Regions from separate parts of the Rhodococcus sp. OK302 genome, predicted to be linked through region 3. Evidence: riboswitches for the same ligand, from Rfam matches in the RefSeq annotation. Region 3 holds a riboswitch; each other region holds the start of a gene.
The links. A riboswitch is a leader RNA that binds a small molecule or an ion and turns the genes downstream of it on or off. The one in region 3 is predicted to bind S-adenosylmethionine.
Positions count from the first base shown of each region.

Region 1 (2,164 bases), 610 kb from region 3:
GATATTGACGATCAGTGCGAGTAGGTTTTTGGCGCCGTTCATTCGCTGCAAGGTTTCGGGCAGGATGGCACCCATCACGCCTATCAGAAGAATGCCTTGCGCGGCGGTGAAATACCCGCCGTAGATGCCGACCGCAAACGTTCCGCCGGTCAGAAGCATCAGCCGTGTGGGCGAGAGTTCCATTTCGGCAGTGGAGCGCTTCTTCGCCCAGGCCTGGATACGTGGCTGCAGAACAACCAGTGCCAGAGCGAGGATCAGCAAAATCGGAACGATTGTTTCGAACAGTTTCTCGGGGAGATGCAGTAGCAGCCAGGATCCCAGAACAGCGCCCGCAAATGACGCCGGAATCTGCCAGCGCAGTCGATCCCATTGCCCCGACAGTTCGCGTCGATATCCCCAGGTTCCCGACACCCCGCCGGCAACCAGTCCGACGGCATTGGACATCGTCGCGGTTACCGGAGGCATGCCGAATGCAACGAGCGTCGGGAAGGTAATCAGGGTTCCGCTTCCCACGACGGCGTTGATTGCGCCCGCACCTACGCCGGCCAGCAGGATGATAAATGCGTCGAGTCCACTCACGTTGCAGACGGTACGGCAGGGCTGATCGGGGACCGCTCGGTGGCTCGGTACCGCAGTTTCGGCTCTTCCAGTCAACACCGTGTTTTGATCTTCGGACAGTGTTGAAATCAGTGCGAATTCAACCCCCGGCCGATTGCATTTCCCTTGCAACGCAGGGAAATACAACATTTGACGACGGCGAATTCTGCGTCTAGTCTTTGCTCACCATCCAGAGCGACCGAGAGACCTGGCTCGTCGACGTCGCAGCAACCCACCGAACCTTCGGGAGCGGGTGCTACCGCCAGGACCGATGGAAGGCATCACATGGGTTCCACTTCGCACGCGCCACACAGTCGGCGTCATATCGACCTGTGCCGCACGGCTTCGTGCCACTGTCTCTGACTCTCGATCACCTTCCGCCCCCGCGCAGTTGCGTTCCCCCTTCCCGAAAGGCCTATTTGTGATGTCCATACCGCCAGGTAGCGCGCAGTGAGCGCACCCACTGATGTCCGTCCCGACGAGTCGGTAGCCGAACAGAAACTCCCGGATTCGGAGCTTGTAGTCGCTCGAACCTGGCATCCGTTTCGGTGGGTGATCAGCGCGATCGTGCTCGTTCTTCTTGCCCAGTTCATTCACGGACTTGTTGTCAATCCGGGCTGGGACTGGCCGACATTCGCCCAGTACTTCACCGCGAAATCGGTGCTGGCTGCGCTGTGGATGACGATCAAGCTGACGTTGTGGGGAACGTTCCTCGGGTTCGGCCTCGGTGTCTTCCTGGCGCTCGGCCGACTGTCGAAGAATCCTGTACTGCAGGTGATCGCCTGGACCTACATCTGGGCGTTCCGCTCGATTCCGCTGATCGTGCAGTTGCTCTTCTGGTTCAACATCACGTACCTCTACCAGACGCTTTCTCTCGGAATACCGTTCGGCCCGGAGTTCTTCACGTTCCAGGTCAGTGGTGTAATCGGTGGATTCACTGCAGCAGTAATAGGTTTGGCACTACACCAGGCTGCGTACTCGGCGGAGATCATCCGATCCGGCATCATCTCGGTAGATCACGGACAGATCGAAGCGGCCCATTCTCTCGGTATACCTCGCAGTCGACAGTTCTTCAAAATCATTCTGCCGCAGGCGATGCGGGCGATACTTCCCAACGCTGCCAATGAAGTGATCGGACTTTTCAAGGGCACGTCCATCGTCTCGACCATGGCGATCGCCGAGCTGTTCTATCAGGTGCAGGTCATCTTCGGGCGCAACGGCCGAGTGGTTCCACTGCTGATGGTCGCAACCATCTGGTACATCATTCTCACCACACTGCTGTCCATCGGCCAGTACTACGTCGAGAGGCACTACGCCCGTGGGTCGGCACGTGCTCTCCCGTTGACCCCTTTGCAGAAGGTGCGCAACAAGTTCGAAGAGATTCGCGATGCGCGTCTCGACATTCCGAGAGGTGCTACGCGATGACTGCAGAACTGATCGACAATGCGGCGTATGCCGTTGAAGCGCGTGGGATCCATAAGTCATTCGGCGCCTTGGAAGTGCTTGCCGGAGTTGACCTCCTGGTCCGCAAGGGCGAGGTGACGGTCATCCTCGGGCCGTCCGGTTC
Region 1 covers NZ_NPJZ01000001.1:2,239,084-2,241,247, forward strand. Annotated here, with positions in the region: gene BDB13_RS10440 (sulfite exporter TauE/SafE family protein) at 1-579, opposite strand, end outside; SAM riboswitch class I at 781-875, shown strand; gene BDB13_RS10445 (amino acid ABC transporter permease) at 1,048-2,022, shown strand; gene BDB13_RS10450 (amino acid ABC transporter ATP-binding protein) at 2,019-2,164, shown strand, end outside.
Region 1: linked by a shared signal. The riboswitch ahead of BDB13_RS10445 (amino acid ABC transporter permease) and the one ahead of BDB13_RS13030 (bifunctional o-acetylhomoserine/o-acetylserine sulfhydrylase) in region 3 are both predicted to bind S-adenosylmethionine.

Region 2 (2,164 bases), 1.4 Mb from region 3:
ACCATCGGTGAGCTGCGCGGTCAGAGCCTTCTCGTGTTCGGCGATGACATCGAAGTCGAGTGCGGTCAACGCGTCGCACGCAGCTGCAATAGCACCGGCACCAAGAACGTTGGGCGAACCGGCCTCGTGGCGGGCGGGAGCGCAGGCCCACTCGGTGGACTCCAACGTCACCTCACGGACAGCGCCGCCACCGGCGAGGTAAGGCTTTGCCTCATCGAGCCAGTCGCGACGGCCGACCAGGACGCCGGCACCGAACGGTGCATACAGCTTGTGGCCGGAGAAGGCGATGTAGTCGACGCCGCATTCCTGCAGATCGATACGACGGTGGGGTGCCAACTGGGCTGCGTCGACGAGGATGCGCGCGCCGCAGCGGTGGGCGATGTCAGCCAGGCGTGCGATCGGCAGGATCTCGCCGGTCACGTTGGATGCGCCCGTGATTGCCAGCAGTGCAGCAGGCTTGGTGCACAGTTCCGCAATGAGACGCTCGATGGTCTCTTCGACGGTATCGGCAGCGGTAACAACGCGAGCATCGTTCCAGGGCAACAGATTTGCGTGATGCTCGATGTCGAGAACAACGGTGCTGCCGGGAACGGACTGAGCCAGGAGGTTCAGCGAATCAGTGGTGTTGCGAGTGAAGACCACAACCTGGTCGTCGGCGCAGTTCACGAAGCGAGCAACCGATTCGCGTGCGTTCTCGTACGTCAGTGTGGAGATCCGCGATGCGTATCCGGCGCCGCGGTGGACGCTGGCGTAAGTGGGGAGCAATTCTGCGATACGGTCCGTGACCTGGGCCAATGCCGGCGCGCTGGCTGCGTAGTCGAAGTTTGCGTACGAACACTCGCCGCCCTGCACGAGGGGAACCTGCAGGTCAGAACCCGAAACCTTGGCAATGGGGGCGGTGGCACAGATCTCGGCACTCAAAACAGCAGTCATCGAAGACAATCCTCACGTTCAAGGACTCATTTTTCGGGTGATGTTCCCGGAAGAGCCCGCGCTTGCCGCATCCGTTTTCGGATACAGCCGGGTCGTCACCCGGAGCACCCCACCGCGGAGGAGGGTTGCCGACCAGCAAGCCGGGGCTGAACACTGGTACTCGTGACCTGGCAACGAGAATGGCAGGAACTTCCAACCTTGTCAACCTTTCGCATTGACGCATCCGGATCCCCCGCACGACAATGCGCCTACCGGCCAGGTTCGAAGCGGCCGAATATCGTTGCCACTCTTACTTTTCCGATCAGAGGTGGCCTCAGTCTCGATGGCTCACGATGTTGATGACGTTGCCGTCCGGTGCTCGAACGAAGAACCGTCGAACGCCCCACTCTTCGGTAGTTATCGGGTGCACGATCTCGAAGCCGAGTTTGCGAGCTTCTTCGTACGCACCGTCGAGGTCATCCGTGTGGACTGAGATAACCGAGTCTTCGGTTGCGGTTGCATCGCGCGTTACAAGCTGGACGTGTTCCCCGTTGCTTGGAGACGTGTACCGAGCCACCCACCCCAGATTGAACTCCTCGGTACTCAAACCGAGATAGTCGGTATAGAAACCTTGTGCAGCCTCGATGTCATCCACTCTGAGATTGGCGGTTATGCGTGTCGCTCTCATGCAATTCTCCTGTCTACGGCGAATGCGTTTGATCATCGTCCGTGCGTTCCGAGGTGTCGAGCATCTTTCACGTGCGACGATCGAATAATGGCGGAGCGATGGTACGAGAGCAGACGCGCCGAACGGTGGATGCACACCGTCACATTGGCCGCCTTGCTAGTTCTGGGCCCGTCCACCATTGATGCCGTGATCTCGGAACACACCGTGTGGAATTGGGTGCGCCTCTCTGCTTGGGTATTCGCGACTGTCGGATTCGCGATCAGGACGGTCCAGTCTTGGAAGAACATGCCCAACCCGCGAAACAGTCGGCTGACGTCAACCGTCGACCCGTCGGAAATTCCGATCGAAGACGTACGCAAAGCCATCGCCTCAACCGACTCACGCATCCCGGCAGTCAAGGCACTGCGCGAGCAATACAACGGCCTCGGGTTGAAAGATGCCGCAGAACTGATTGATGCGGAACTCGGCAAATAGGCCTCTCTACGGCCCGCAGTGGCTACCATCACAGTTACATTTCGGCCTCATCGGCGCCACGAGCCCAAGTGCGACTTCCGCCTGCCATAA
Region 2 covers NZ_NPJZ01000001.1:1,479,543-1,481,706, reverse strand. Annotated here, with positions in the region: gene BDB13_RS06700 (aminotransferase class V-fold PLP-dependent enzyme) at 1-933, opposite strand, end outside; SAM riboswitch class IV at 987-1,101, opposite strand; gene BDB13_RS06695 (VOC family protein) at 1,247-1,600, opposite strand; gene BDB13_RS06690 (hypothetical protein) at 1,688-2,074, shown strand.
Region 2: linked by a shared signal. The riboswitch ahead of BDB13_RS06700 (aminotransferase class V-fold PLP-dependent enzyme) and the one ahead of BDB13_RS13030 (bifunctional o-acetylhomoserine/o-acetylserine sulfhydrylase) in region 3 are both predicted to bind S-adenosylmethionine.

Region 3 (2,164 bases):
GCTGCGAGTGCGTCGTCGACGCGGGGTGGATGACGAGGGAGCGGACGTCGCCGATGTTGGCGACGTGACTGTGCAGGGTGAGGGCGTTGACGAACTTCTTGCCGGCGTCGACGCCGCCGGGCAGCTCGAAGGTGACGATGGCGCCGGTGCCCTTGGGGGCCAAGGTCTTTCCGCGTTCGTACCACGGTGAGGAGGGCAGTCCGGCGTAGGAGACGGACGCGACGGTGGGGTGGTTTTCGAGGAAGCCGGCGACTTGTTGGGCGTTGGCGACGTGGCGTTCGATGCGCAGGGACAGGGTTTCGATGCCTTGGGCGATGAGGAACGCGTTGAACGGGGCGACGGCGGTGCCGAGGTCGCGGAGTAGTTGGACGCGGGCTTTGAGGGCGTAGGCGGGTGCGCCGAGGTCGGCGAATGTGACGCCGTGGTAGCTGGGGTCGGGGGTGGTGAAGTTGGTGTGTCGGCCTTGGGTCCAGTCGAAGGTGCCGCCGTCGACGATGACGCCGGCGATGGCGGTGCCGTGTCCGCCGAGGTATTTGGTGGCGGAGTGGACGACGATGTCGGCGCCGTGTTCGAAGGGCCGCAGCAGATAGGGGGTGGCGACGGTGTTGTCGACGATCAGGGGGAGGCCGTGGTTGTGGGCTACGGCGCTGATGCCGGGGATGTCGAGGATGTGGTTTTTGGGGTTGGCGATGGTTTCGCCGAAGAATGCTTTGGTGTTGGGGCGGATGGCGTCGGCCCAGTGGTCGAGGTTGTCGGGGTTTTCGACGAAGGTGGTTTCGATGCCGAGTTTGCGCAGGGTGTAGTGCAGGAGGTTGTAGGTGCCGCCGTAGAGGTAGGGGGAGGCGACGATGTGGTCGCCGGCTTCGGCGACGTTGAGGATGGCGAGGGTTTCGGCGGCTTGGCCGGAGGAGAGGAGGAGTGCGGCGACTCCGCCTTCGAGGGCGGCGATGCGTTGTTCGACGGCGTCTTGGGTGGGGTTCATGATGCGGGTGTAGATGTTGCCGGGTTCGGTGAGGCCGAAGAGGGCTGCTGCGTGGTCGGTGTTGTCGAAGACGTAGCTGGTGGTTTGGTAGATGGGCAGTGCGCGCGCGTTGGTGGCGGTGTCTGCGGTTTGGCCGGCGTGGACCTGTTTGGTTTCGAAGGACCAGTCAGCGGTGTTGTCGGTCATTTTTGTACTCCAGTGGTCAGACGGATAGATGTCGGACGGGGGCGAATGATCGCCGCCCCGTGCTGGGGCCTATCTACAAGTGCGACACATACTGAAAAACCTCCGTAGGGCTCGGCCCGGTCTGGGGTCCGTCCCTGTCGGACCCGCGCTTGTCGCCTGAAAATGCAGTGGATGCGCACGTGCGCAGACCCACCTCAGGAGACCTGGTCATCACCCGGGGCACCCCACCGCGGTTGGAGGGTTGCCGTCCAGCGAGCCGGGGCTTGACGCTGGTACTCATGACCGAGTCGAATTCTACCGGGAGTGAAGGCGGCGCACGACGCGGGTCGAAGTGCGTGCCGTTACGTGTGGTGGTTCGAAGCGATGTAGCCCACTAGCAGGTAAAAGTTACCGGTCAGTAGAGACAAAGGGAAGGGGCTGCCGGTTGCGACTTTCCTGGCTAGCAGTACGCTTGTCTTGTTTGGGACTCATCTCCCGGGATCAGTCCACACCGATTAGATTTGATAATCGAACCGATCGCGGACCCACTCACAAAGTGTGACCGCAACCGTGTAACCAGGGAAACTTCCTAGGAGGACGCGAAACACCCATGTCCAAAATTAAGGTTGAGGGCACCGTCGTCGAACTCGACGGCGACGAGATGACACGCATCATCTGGCAGTTCATCAAAGACAAGTTGATCCATCCGTACCTCGATGTGAACCTCGAGTACTACGACCTCGGGATCGAATACCGCGACGAGACGGATGACCAGGTCACCATCGACGCCGCGCACGCGATCCAGAAGCACGGCGTGGGCGTCAAGTGCGCCACCATCACGCCGGACGAGGCTCGTGTCGAAGAATTCGGCCTCAAGAAGATGTGGCGTTCCCCGAACGGAACGATCCGCAACATTCTCGGCGGCACGATCTTCCGCGCACCGATCATCATCTCGAACGTTCCGCGACTCGTCCCGGGCTGGACCAAGCCGATCATCATCGGCCGTCACGCTTTCGG
Region 3 covers NZ_NPJZ01000001.1:2,846,370-2,848,533, forward strand. Annotated here, with positions in the region: gene BDB13_RS13030 (bifunctional o-acetylhomoserine/o-acetylserine sulfhydrylase) at 1-1,168, opposite strand, end outside; SAM riboswitch class IV at 1,309-1,452, opposite strand; gene BDB13_RS13035 (NADP-dependent isocitrate dehydrogenase) at 1,758-2,164, shown strand, end outside.

Region 4 (2,164 bases), 2.3 Mb from region 3:
TATTCAAAGTTAGACGGATGTGACTGCTCGAGCTCCTTCGGTAAGGGTGAGTCGGTGTAGATCGACGAGTGCGCTTTCGTCGAGCCTGGACCCGATGTAGCCGCCGGCAAGGACAAATGCGATGGGCAGGCCATGCTGACGGCACCAGTCGAAGACGATGCGCTCACGTTGCGCGAGCACTTCTTCAGTGATCCCTTCCAATCCGCCGATGTCGCATCCCTGATAGGGATCCATTCCCGCGTTGTACAAGCACAGATCAAAGCTGCCAATCCGATCAGCTTGTGCCACGGCTTGTTTGACGGTAGTCAGATACTCGTCGGCTTGGTCGACATCCCACAGTGCCGAGTTTGAATGACCTTCATAGTGATCGAACGAGTCCACCGAAACGTCCTCGTGCCAGATTCGAGGGTCACGGTCGATGAGTTGCGCGGTACCGCCGCCGCAATGGGCATCGAGATCAAGAATCAGGACCGACTTGACGACGCCCTCGTCGAGGAGAGTTTTTGCTGCAATCACCAGGCCGTTGAATGTGCAGAATCCGTCTCCGCGATCAGCTTTGGCGTGGTGCAACCCAGAGGACAGCGAGCCAGAGATGCCATCGGCGAGTGCGCTGCGTGCTGCAGCGAGCACGCCGCCGTTGGAGGCAAGCACCATCGGCCATAGGGCCGGATCCCAGTCGAACCCTTGAGATTCGGCCAGATACGACGGCTCGCCGGTCTGTACGGCCTCGATGTAGTCGGCATCGTGGACGAGTGCGAGATCGTGTGAAGTCAGTGACGGAGGGGCGAGGAGTTCGACGCCGTCGATCGGCCTGCTGGTCAGTGAATTCGCGACCCAGGCCGCCTTGCGGGTGGTGTCGAATCCGTAGGCGGCGCCGACGTATTCGGGACTGTAGTAGATCTTCACGCGGCGATTCTCCTGCGGTTAGGCCCGCCGCGGACGGGGGCGTTCTTGCCGCCACCGGGTGGTGGGGCCGCTTCGTCATCCGAACCACCCCGGAAACGCCTTGGGGTTGGTGTGCGGCAAGTCGGAGCTTGGCACCGCATCTCGTGAAGCTACTCAAGTGTATGACAAACCGCCGACATGTTTTGGCGTTTTCGCGAAATTCGTTTATGAGCAAGGTGATTGGAGTCGTCAGATGCTCGAGGGCTAGAGATCAAACCGGAAAGAGCGCAAGACATGAACAGTGGAGAAAACATCGTCTACGTGTACAAGGGTGCAAACGGGGGATGTAAATGGGTCAACAGCGTCCCAACATCCGGAGTCAACATTGTCGGTGACCCTTGTACTTCCGGTGACACAGCCTCGCAAAAACTGGGCACGCCACTGATACGTCGACAAGTTGACCTTGCGCTGTTGGTGGGATTGGAGTTGCTCCGGAGATTCAGGAGCCGCGGGGGGATTGTTGTTCTGTCCGTGGCCGAGCGCTGAATCGAGCGGTTACCGGGTGAGAGCGTAGCGACGAATCGTGGTGCGGCTGCTTGTGCAGGCCTGGAGAGTCAAATAGTGCCTGGTCAGGGTAAACAGTGCGACCTGTCCGAAATCGGCTCCGATCTGCATGGCCCCGATGTCGGAGAGTCCTGAGACGACGATGCTCGGCTCGCTGTACTCGAGGTCGGCACTGCCGCCGGTAGCATCCCAGATGGTGTATCCGCGTGCGTGCAGGTGTTCCCGTAGTTGCTGGTATCGGGCGATGGCAGTCGAACTTTCGGGATCCTCGCCGGGGTGGCACGCGGCCAAGATGTGTAGCGGTTCGTCCGGAAGGATGTCGCTACCGATGATTTTGTGTCCGGGATCGCCGTCCGTGACCGGGTCGGTCGGGGTGATACGTATGGTGCCGGTGGGGAGGTGAAGGTCGATAGCGGCCTGCGAATAGTCATTCCAGAGTTGGTCGTCGGCAGCGAGGACGGACAGTGATCGTGGACTTCTGTTGATAGTGAACGAGTCGACTGCAGTGATCACTCCGTCGGAGTCGACGACCGTGCCGACTGGGGTGATGATGTCGACGCCATGGTCGTACAGCAGCGCAGTCATGTCCACCGTGGGCGCTTCGGGTAGCAGGAGAGCTGTGTGTTGGTGCGGGACGTGCCGGGCGTAGTCAAGGATCTGTCCGAGTGCGGTGCGCAGGGTTTCACGCCGGACATCGACTTTGGCTTCGATCAAG
Region 4 covers NZ_NPJZ01000001.1:557,504-559,667, reverse strand. Annotated here, with positions in the region: gene BDB13_RS02500 (hypothetical protein) at 10-906, opposite strand; SAM riboswitch class IV at 943-1,055, opposite strand; gene BDB13_RS02495 (DUF3293 domain-containing protein) at 1,441-2,164, opposite strand, start outside.
Region 4: linked by a shared signal. The riboswitch ahead of BDB13_RS02500 (hypothetical protein) and the one ahead of BDB13_RS13030 (bifunctional o-acetylhomoserine/o-acetylserine sulfhydrylase) in region 3 are both predicted to bind S-adenosylmethionine.